Regions from separate parts of the Frankia sp. Hr75.2 genome, predicted to be linked through region 1. Evidence: predicted binding sites of a transcription regulator. Region 1 holds the regulator's gene; the other holds the start of a gene.
The links. The regulator LexA, encoded in region 1, represses DNA repair genes until DNA is damaged. The targets are predictions, from matches to a motif close to CGAACNNNNGTTCG.
Positions count from the first base shown of each region.

Region 2: a site for LexA is predicted at 2,620-2,633, ahead of dnaB (replicative DNA helicase). Genes of this name have one in related genera too.

Region 1 is NZ_CASGGV010000303.1:31,444-36,187, reverse strand. It holds gene hflX (GTPase HflX) at 79-1,581, shown strand; gene lexA (transcriptional repressor LexA) at 1,697-2,449, opposite strand; gene AC559T_RS25120 (LysM peptidoglycan-binding domain-containing protein) at 3,371-3,616, shown strand; gene nrdR (transcriptional regulator NrdR) at 4,007-4,567, shown strand.
Region 2 is NZ_CASGGV010000022.1:118,955-123,698, forward strand. It holds gene AC559T_RS02735 (hypothetical protein) at 1-585, opposite strand, end outside; gene AC559T_RS02740 (antibiotic biosynthesis monooxygenase family protein) at 616-987, opposite strand; gene dnaB (replicative DNA helicase) at 1,109-2,467, opposite strand; gene rplI (50S ribosomal protein L9) at 3,442-3,888, opposite strand; gene rpsR (30S ribosomal protein S18) at 3,900-4,136, opposite strand; gene AC559T_RS02760 (single-stranded DNA-binding protein) at 4,199-4,744, opposite strand, start outside.

The DNA of each region.
Region 1 (4,744 bases):
GATGGGGCGAAAGAGTGCCGTCCCGGCCGGGGCGGACTGGAATGACGCGGTCACCGTGCCGCGTTGAGAACGGATGGTATGAGTCTTCGCGCTGACGCCGCTGTGGCGTCCACCCGGCATCTGAAACTGCACTCGGGCGAAAACGACGGCCACGAGGGTCGTGACGGTCGCGCCGGCACCGCGCTCGCCCTGGCCGAGGCCGACGGGTTCTCGTTCTTCGACGAGGAGGGCGACGGGCTCGACCTGGAGGACCGTGGCGCGCTGCGCCGTGTCCCGGGCCTCACCACCGAGCTCGAGGACGTCACCGAGGTCGAGTACCGCCAGCTCCGGCTGGAACAGGTCGTTCTGATCGGGGTGTGGACGTCGGGCTCGCAGGTCGAGGCCGAGGCGTCCATGGCGGAGCTGGCCGCGCTCGCCACCACCGCCGGCTCGGTCGTGCTCGACGCGCTCGTGCAGCGCCGGGACAGGCCCGACGCAGCGACCTTCGTGGGCTCCGGCAAGGCCAAGGAGCTCGCCGAGATCGTACTGGCGACCGGCGCGGACACGGTGATCTGCGACGGCGAGCTGACCCCCGGCCAGCTGCGCCAGCTCGAGGAGGTCGTCAAGGTCAAGGTGATCGACCGGACGGCGCTGATCCTCGACATCTTCGCCCAGCACGCGACGTCGCGCGAGGGCAAGGCGCAGGTCGAGCTCGCCCAGCTGCAGTACATGCTGCCGAGGCTGCGCGGCTGGGGTGAGTCGATGTCCCGGCAGGCCGCCAGCGGCGGCCGGGCGCCGATCGGTACCCGTGGCCCCGGTGAGACGAAGATCGAGACGGACCGTCGCCGGCTGCGCGCGCGCATCACCAAGCTGCGCCGAGAGCTCACCGGGATGGCCACCGTCCGGGCGACCAAGAGGTCGTCACGCCGCCGCGGTGCCGTTCCCGCCGTCGCGATCGCCGGCTACACCAACGCCGGCAAGTCGTCGCTGCTCAACCGACTGACCGGGGCGGGCGTACTGGTCGAGGACGCGCTGTTCGCGACCCTCGACCCGACGGTGCGCCGGGCCACGCTGCCCGACGGCCGGATCTTCACCCTGGCCGACACGGTCGGCTTCGTGCGCCACCTGCCGCACCAGATCGTCGAGGCGTTCCGCTCGACGCTCGAGGAGGTGGTGGACGCCGACCTCGTCCTGCACGTCGTCGACGGTTCGGCCCCGGACCCGATGGGGCAGATCTCGGCCGTGCGCGAGGTGCTCGCCGAGATCGACGCGGCCGGGGTGCCCGAGCTCATCGTGGTCAACAAGGTGGACGCGGTCGACCCGACCACGCTCGCCGTCCTGCGTCAGGCGGTGCCGGACGCCATCTTCGTCTCGGCGCGGTCCGGGGCGGGGCTGCAGGAGCTGGTGGAGGCGCTCTCGGCGCGGATACCGCACCCGGAGGTCGAGATGTCCCTGCTGGTGCCCTACACCCGGGGCGATCTCGTCTCCCGCATCCACCAGATCGGCGAGGTGCTTCGAGTTGAGCACACCGGCAAGGGCACCGAGGTCGCCGCGCGCGTGCCCGTGGGCCTGGCCGCCGAGCTGGAGCCGTTCCGCGCCTGACGGCCCTGCCTGAACACCAGCCCCGACGGAACACCGCGAGCTGAACACCGCACCGGTCAGACGCCTGACGTCTGACCGGTGCCTGGCCTGCCCGGTGCCGGCCGCGTGCCGGGGATCAGACCCGGCGCATCACCGCCACGATGCGGCCGAGGATGGTCGCGTCCTCGGCCGGGATGTCGGAGAAGGCCGGGTTCTCCGGCGCCAGCCACACCCGGCCGTCGCGCTGCCGGAACCGCTTGACCGTGGCCTCCCCATCGATCATCGCCGCGACGATCTCGCCGTTGTCCGCCACCGGCTGCTGCCGGACGACGACGAAGTCGCCGTCACAGATGGCGGCATTGATCATCGACTGGCCGACCACCTTGAGCAGGAACAGAGTTCCCTCGCCGACGATCTCCTTCGGCAGCGGGTAGACGTCCTCGATCGCCTGCTCGGCGAGGATCGGCCCACCGGCGGCGATCCGCCCCACCAGGGGGACGTAGGTGGGCGTGCCGGCCTCCAGCGCCGTGGTCTCGGCGGGTGCGCCGGCCGCCGCCGCGGCACCCGCGCGGGAACGCCCGCCGGCCTTCGCGCCGCCGATCGGAAGCACCTCCATCGCCCGCGGCCGGTTCGGGTCGCGCCGGAGGAACCCCTTCTCCTGCAGCACCTTGAGCTGGTGTGCCACGCTGCTGGTGCTGGTCAGGCCGACAGCCTCGCCGATCTCCCGGACGCTCGGCGGGTATCCACGCCGCTCCACCGCGGACCGGATGACCTCGAGCACCTTCTTCTGCCGCTGCGTCAGGCCCGAGGCGTCCGCGGGGCTGTCGGGAAAATCCCGGACGTTGCCACGGGTGTCACCTCGGCGGGTACCCCGTTCCTGGCTGGTCATCGCTTACCGCTCTCCTGTCGATGCTTCCGCGCGGCGGATGGTGCCACCGGCGGCTGCCAAGGACCGGGTGGTCGACGGCCCGGCTCCGCCAACACCCACCCGGTCGTTCCAATGCTTTGTCCGATTAGTAACTTTTGATCGGTTCGGCTGATCGGTTTGGCAGGGTCCTTCGTGCTCGGTTCATCTCGCACGATCGTCCACAACTGATCGTCCTTGACGGTAGTCGGCCGGTCGCCGAATCTCAAACGTCTGTTCGAGCGTGTCGGGGGAAGTGTGCGTGGCGGCCGTGTAAGAATCGCTCAGGCGTTCGATCGAACGAGTGTTCGCGCCTGGGAGGTTGGCATGACCGACGGTGGCGGTGCGGCCGGTGGGAATGCGTCAGTTCGGCGGGGTCACCCGGTGTCCCGCAGCTGCGCGCTGCGGCAGGGTGCGCAGGTCGCGACGGGTGCGCGGGGGGCACGCGGCGTGCGTGGAGCCGCGGTGGGCGGAGTCGCCGTCCGTGGCCGCGGGGTGCGGGGGGTGGCGGTGCGCGGCATGGGCCGCGTGCCGGTAGGGCGCCCGGTTCGCTCTCGTGGCGCCCGATGTGGTCTCTCGGGGGCTGCTCCGGCCGCCACGGTGCCGCCCGGTGAGTCCAGGCGGGGCGGTGAGCGGCGATCCGGGGCGTCCGTCATCGAGATGCCCGGCATGTGGTGGCGTGAGGCAGCCGTCGGGCTGGTCGCGGCCGGGTCGGCCGCCGCGGCGCCCGGGCCGCGTCCTGGGCCGAGTGGGCAGTCCCAGCCCCAGCGTCCCCGGCCTCAGCCCCACGCCCGGCCTGAGGCTCGACCTCGACCTCGGGCCGGGTCCCGGTCGCGGGCCGGTGGGCGGGGGAGGTCGGGTGCGCGGCCGCCGCTGCGGCTGACCAGGCGCGGCCGCATCGTCGTGGTGGCGCTGGCGAGCACGCTCCTCGGCCTTGTCTTCTCGTTGGTGCTGGTGACGGCGTCACAGGCGTTCACCGGCGTCCCGGTGAGCTACCGGACGCACGTCGTGCGGTCCGGGGAGACACTCTGGGAGATCGCCCACGAGGCCGCCCCCGAGGCCGACGCCCGCGACACCGTCCGCGGGCTCATGACCCTGAACGGCCTCGACACGGTGACGCTCATGCCCGGTCAGGAGCTCCGGCTCCCCTGACCCGGCTTTCCTGCTGCGGCCCCGACGCCCCGATAGCTCGGCGGCCCGGCATGCCCGGGGCTTTCGGTGCGTCAGGTGTTGCGGCTGCCCCACCGAGGGCACGTCCGGCTGGTGTCACCGCCTGTCGTGGCCCCGGCGCGGGCTGGCGAGAACACACCTGAGGACCACATGCGCCGGAGGGGCCGGTGTCGGATCTGTCGGGGGTGTGCGCTACGGTGGACACAACATCTTGTAGTTGCAGCACCGCAAGTCATCCACAGGTTGTTACACAGGTAATCCACAGGGCCTTGACCGTCTGTCCGCAGGGCCGCCGGTCGAGGTGACGGAACCCAGTCGGACGCACCCCGCGGGCGGCAGTGTCAGCCTGCCCGGGGTGGAGGGGAGCGGACCATGCGGTGCCCTTTCTGCCGGCATCCCGACAGCCGTGTCGTCGACAGCAGGGAGGCCGAGGAAGGCGCCGCGATCCGGCGCCGGCGGTCGTGTCCGGCCTGTGGCCGTCGGTTCACGACCATGGAGGAGGCCTCCTTGCGGGTCCGTAAGCGCAGCGGGGCCACCGAGCCCTTCAGCCGCGCGAAGGTGATCGTGGGAGTGCGCAAGGCGTGCCAGGGCCGCCCCGTCCGGTCGGACGATCTGGCGCTGCTGGCGGAGCGGGTCGAGGAGACGGTGCGTTCCTCGGGCTCCGCGGAGGTGGCCGCCGAGGATGTCGGCCGAGCGATCCTCGGCCCCCTCCGGGAGTTGGACGAGGTGGCCTACCTCCGCTTCGCCTCCGTCTACCTGGCGTTCGAGTCGCTCGGCGACTTCGAGGCGGCGATCGCGGCCCTGCGTGCCGAGTCGGCTGGCGGCGGTGAGTCGCCCGTCGCCGGGAAGCCGACCGCGATGCCGGCGGCCACCGGGGCCTCGGCTGTCGTCGTTCCGGTGACCACGGGCCCACGGGCGGCGGCCGGCCCCTGACGTACCGGCCCGAGGTCCCGGAACCGGGATCCGGGCGTCCATGAGTGACCCAGCCTGATCCGCGCCGGCCTCACGAACCCGGGCAGGTGGGCCGCCTGCCGCCTGCCGGCTCCGGCATCGCGGGCCGGGAGCGGGGGAGGCGTCGAGGCGCGGTCCGGCGAGCGTCCAGGTCCGTGT
Region 2 (4,744 bases), on a different contig from region 1:
ATATCCCGGCGGAGTGGTCTGCCCGGGCACGCCCGGATACCCGGGCACGCCGTACGGACCGGGGTGCTCACCGGGCTGGACGCCGTGCGGACCAGGCTGGACGCCCCACTGGCCGGGGTGGGTGCCGTGCGGACCAGGCTGGACGCCGTACTGCCCCGGCTGGACCCCCCACTGGCCAGGCTGGACGCCGTACTGCCCCGGCTGGACGCCCCACTGGCCCGGGTGGGGGATGCCGGGCCCGCTGGCGGGCGCTCCCGAGCGCCGCCGGGGGCCCGTCAGCCGGTTGAACCCGGCGACCGTGCGGGAGCCGCGCCGCGACCGCCACCACCGCCGGACCGCCCACACCAGGCCCAGCGACGCGACCGTTCCGAGGAACGGGGCGACCTCATGGTCCTCGTAGAAGACCAGCAGGTAGAAGCTCATCAGGCCGATGAAGATGTAGCCGGTCACGAAGAACGTGAACGGCCGGATCCGCATTCGGCCGATCACGTCGCGCATCGCGATCGCGGGCAGCAGCCACACCAGAAAGCCGAAGAACGCGGCCGAGAGGGGCGCCAGAAAGAGGTACCCGATGAAGGTCATCATGGCGGCGGAGGCGCGCGACGGCCGGCGGGCTCAGGAGCTGGCCGGCCGGTCCGCCGACGCCGGTGCCGGCGCGACGGGGTCTGTGATCGCCACGACGTGCTCCACCGACGGCGCGGCCGCGAAGAACGGGGAGAGCGCCGCCCGCCACCGGGTGAACCGGTCGGAACCGCGGAAGGTCTCGGTGTGCGCTTCCAGGCTGTCCCAGTCGACCAGGAGCACGAAGCTGGACGGGGACTCGACCCCCCTGGTCATCCGGGCGGAGCGGCACCCGGGCGTGGCGACCAGCTCGTGCCGGACGGTTCGGTACGCCGCGGCGAACTCCTCTTCGGACCCTGGCAACACGTCGAACCGCGCGACCTCGACGACCCCGGAGTCGCGCGGGGGAACACCGGAAACGCTCATGTCGCCCAGTCTGTCACCGCGGGGCCGGCTCTTCAGGCCGGTCGGCCCGCCGACCAGTCCGATCGGGCCAGTCGACCCGACCGCAGCGGGCGGCCGCCCTTCCACCGGATCACGGCGTGGATCAGTTGGCCATGTCGACGAACCGGGAGTAGTGGCCCTGGAAGGCGACCGTGACGGTGCCCGTGGGGCCGTTACGGTGCTTGGCGATGATCAGATCGGCCTCGCCGGCCCGCGCGGACTCCTTCTCCACCGTGTCCTCCCGGTAGAGCAGGATGACCGCGTCGGCGTCCTGCTCGAGGCTGCCGGACTCGCGCAGGTCGGAGACCTGGGGCCGTTTGTCGGCCCGCTGCTCGGAGGCCCGGTTGAGCTGCGAGATGGCCACGACGGGGACCTCCAGCTCCTTCGCGAGCAGCTTCAGTGACCGGGAGATCTCGCTGACCTCCTGCTGGCGGCTCTCGACCTTCTTCGGCGAGGACATCAGCTGCAGGTAGTCGAGGATGACCAGCCGCAGGTCGTTGCGCTGCTTGAGCCGCCGCGCCTTCGCCCGGATCTCCATCATCGTCAGGTGCGGGCTGTCGTCGATGTACAGCGGTGCCTCGGCGACCTCCCCCATCCGCCGGGCCAGCCGACCCCAGTCGTCGTCGGTCAGCCGGCCGGTGCGGATGTTCTGCAGCGACACCCGGGCCTCGGCGGAGAGCAGCCGCATGGTGATCTCCATGCGGCTCATCTCCAGCGAGAAGACGACCGAGGTCATCCCGTTCTTGATCGACGCGGCGCGGGCGAAATCCAGGCCCAGGGTCGACTTGCCGACCGCGGGCCGGGCCGCGACGATCCACAGCTGGCCGCCGTGCAGGCCGTTGGTGAGCTCGTCGAGGTCGGTGAACCCCGTCGGCACCCCGGTCAGGGCGCCGTCGTGGGCCTGGATCGCCTCGATCTCCTCCAGCGCCGGGTTCAGCAACTCGCCGAGCGGGGTGTAGTCATCGTTCGTGCGCCGCTCGGTCACCTCGTAGACGGCCGCCTGGGCCCGGTCGACGACATCGGTGACGTCGGGCGCCGGGCCGTAGGCGAGCTGCACGATGCGCGTGCCGGCCTCGGCCAGCCGGCGCAGCACGGCCTTCTCCGCGACGATGCGCGCGTAGTAGCCGGCGTTCGCCGCGGTCGGGACGCTGGAGATCAGCGTGTGCATGTAGGCCGGCCCGCCGACCCGCTCCAGCAGGTTCTGCCGGCCCAGCTCGGCCGCGACGCTGATGACGTCGGCCGGCTCCCCACGGCCGTAGAGGTCGCCGATCGTGGTGTAGACGGTGGCGTGCGCCGGCCGGTAGAAGTCGCTCGCACGGAGGACCTCGACGACGTCCGCGATCGCGTCCTTCGAGAGCAGCATGCCGCCCAGCACGCTCTGCTCCGCAGGAAGATCGTGGGGCGGGGTGCGATCGAACTCGACCGCGGATCCAGGCCCACGCGCGATGTCGGCGACGCTCAAGCCTCCCCCTCCCGGATGTCGACCGGCCCACCTGCGCACCGCCGCGACCGGGCGATCGGAGCAGCGCCGTGCGCCGGAAGCTCCCGACCCGATCCCACAGGCCCCGATCCCACCGGACCCGATTTCATCGAACCCGATCCCACCGACCCTATCGAACATATGTTCGACCGCAGTTTGGAGGGTGTCAACTCGACCGCCCGCCCACCGATCCGAAGATCACGCCCACCTCACCCGTCTGGACTATCCCGTTCCCACGGATACATGGCCAGTGTGGAGGGCTCGACAGTAGAGGTCCCCACGGGGAGGCTCCAAAAAGTTATCCACACCCACCTGTGGACAACCTGTTGGTAACGAGGGGGATTCTGGGGAACGCCTCGGGACGAGCGGCGGCGACGTTGTGGATGACGGCGCCGCGAGCGCCCGGAACCGCAGCGCCAGAAGGACTACAGGGATACGACACCTGTGGACAAAAAAATCTTTGACGCAACCCCGAGATCGCGGTCTGACTAATCATTTTGAGCTATATCGCCCGGGGATCTGATCTCCCCGCGACATGCCCACGATCATTTTGCCCGAGCCGCAGCGTCACCACCCGCTCACGTGCGGAAACAGACGTGATCTGGATGTGGTCGCGTCATCCGAGTAAGTCACCGGGCGCCAAGCCGCCGAACCCCGGAGCACCGGGCTCCGAGCGGCCAGGAAGCCACCGGCTGATGCGTGGCGAATGAGCGTGTCCCATGGACTCACTCAGCTGCCACGGTCGTGCTGGAACCGGCGTCAGCGGGGGTGAGGTCTGTGCGACCTGCTCCAGAACGGGTCCCGATCCCTCGTACCCGGGTTCCCAAGTCCCGACATCTCAGAGCTGGATCCCAAGATCCCAGCTCTCGGACCTTCGGTCCCGGATCCCGAGCGCTGCTAACAAGAGCAGGCCAGGGTGGCGCCACGAACGGCGCGACCCTGGCCTGCGTCCGCAGTCAGGCCGAGGTGACCTGGACGGTCAGCTTCGCGCTGACCTCGGGGTGCAGGTGCACGGCGACGGTGTGCGAGCCGAGCGACTTGATCGGGGTGCTCAGCTCGACCCGGCGCCGGTCCAGCGCGGGGCCTCCGGCGTCGGTCACCGCGGACACCACGTCGGCGGCCGTGACCGAGCCGAACAGCCGGCCCTCCTTGCCCGCGCGGCTGACCAGCCGGACGGACAGGCCGGAGAGCTGGCCGGCGATCTCCTTGGCGTGGTCGAGGTCGCGGACCGCCCGGGCGTCACGCGCCCGCTTGATCTGGGCGACCTGACGCTCGGCGCCGCGGGTCGCGAGAATCGCGTACCGGCGCGGCACCAGGTAGTTCCGGCCGTAGCCGTCGGCCACGTCGACGATGTCCCCCGGGCTGCCGAGCCCCGGGACCTCCTGGGTGAGGACGAGCTTCATCGTCATCCTCCTCAGCGGGCCGTCGAGGTGTACGGCAGCAGCGCCATCTCGCGGCTGTTCTTCACCGCGGTCGCGACGTCACGCTGGTGCTGGCTGCAGTTGCCGGTCACCCGGCGGGCGCGGATCTTCCCCCGGTCGGAGATGAACTTCCGGAGCAGGGAAGTGTCCTTGTAGTCGATGTAGTGGACCTTGTCCTTGCAGAAGACGCAAACCTTCTTCTTGGGCTTGCGCACGGCCGCCTTGGCCATGGATGAGCTCCTACCTCGTTTTGCGCCCGAGTTCCGGTCGCGCGAAGATGACACCCGGCCGCTCAGAACGGCGGCTCGTCGGAGTAACCACCCGCGGGCTGTGACCACGGGTCGTCGACGGCGCCGCCGGCATAGCCGGAGCCACCGCCTTGTGGGGATCCGCCGTTGTAGCCGCCGCCGGGCTGGCCACCGGGGCCACCAGGCCCGCTCGGGCCGCCGGGGCCACCCTGGCCGCCGCCGAAGCCGCCGCCACCCTGGCCACCACCGAAGCCGCCACCGCGGGCCGCCTTGGTGACCTTCGTGGTCGCGTAACGCAGCGAAGGACCGATCTCGTCGACGTCCAGTTCAATCACCGTCCGCTTCTCACCCTCGCGGGTCTCGAAGGAGCGCTGCTTGAGACGCCCCTGAATGATGACGCGCGCACCCTTGGTGAGGGACTCGGCGACGTGCTCGGCAGCCTGCCGCCAGATGGAACAGCGAAGAAAGAGCGCCTCGCCGTCCTTCCACTCGTTCGTTCCGCGGTCGAGCGTGCGCGGGGTGGACGCGACCGTGAAGCTCGCGACCGCGGCGCCGTTCGGCGTGAAACGCAGTTCGGGGTCGTTCGTCAG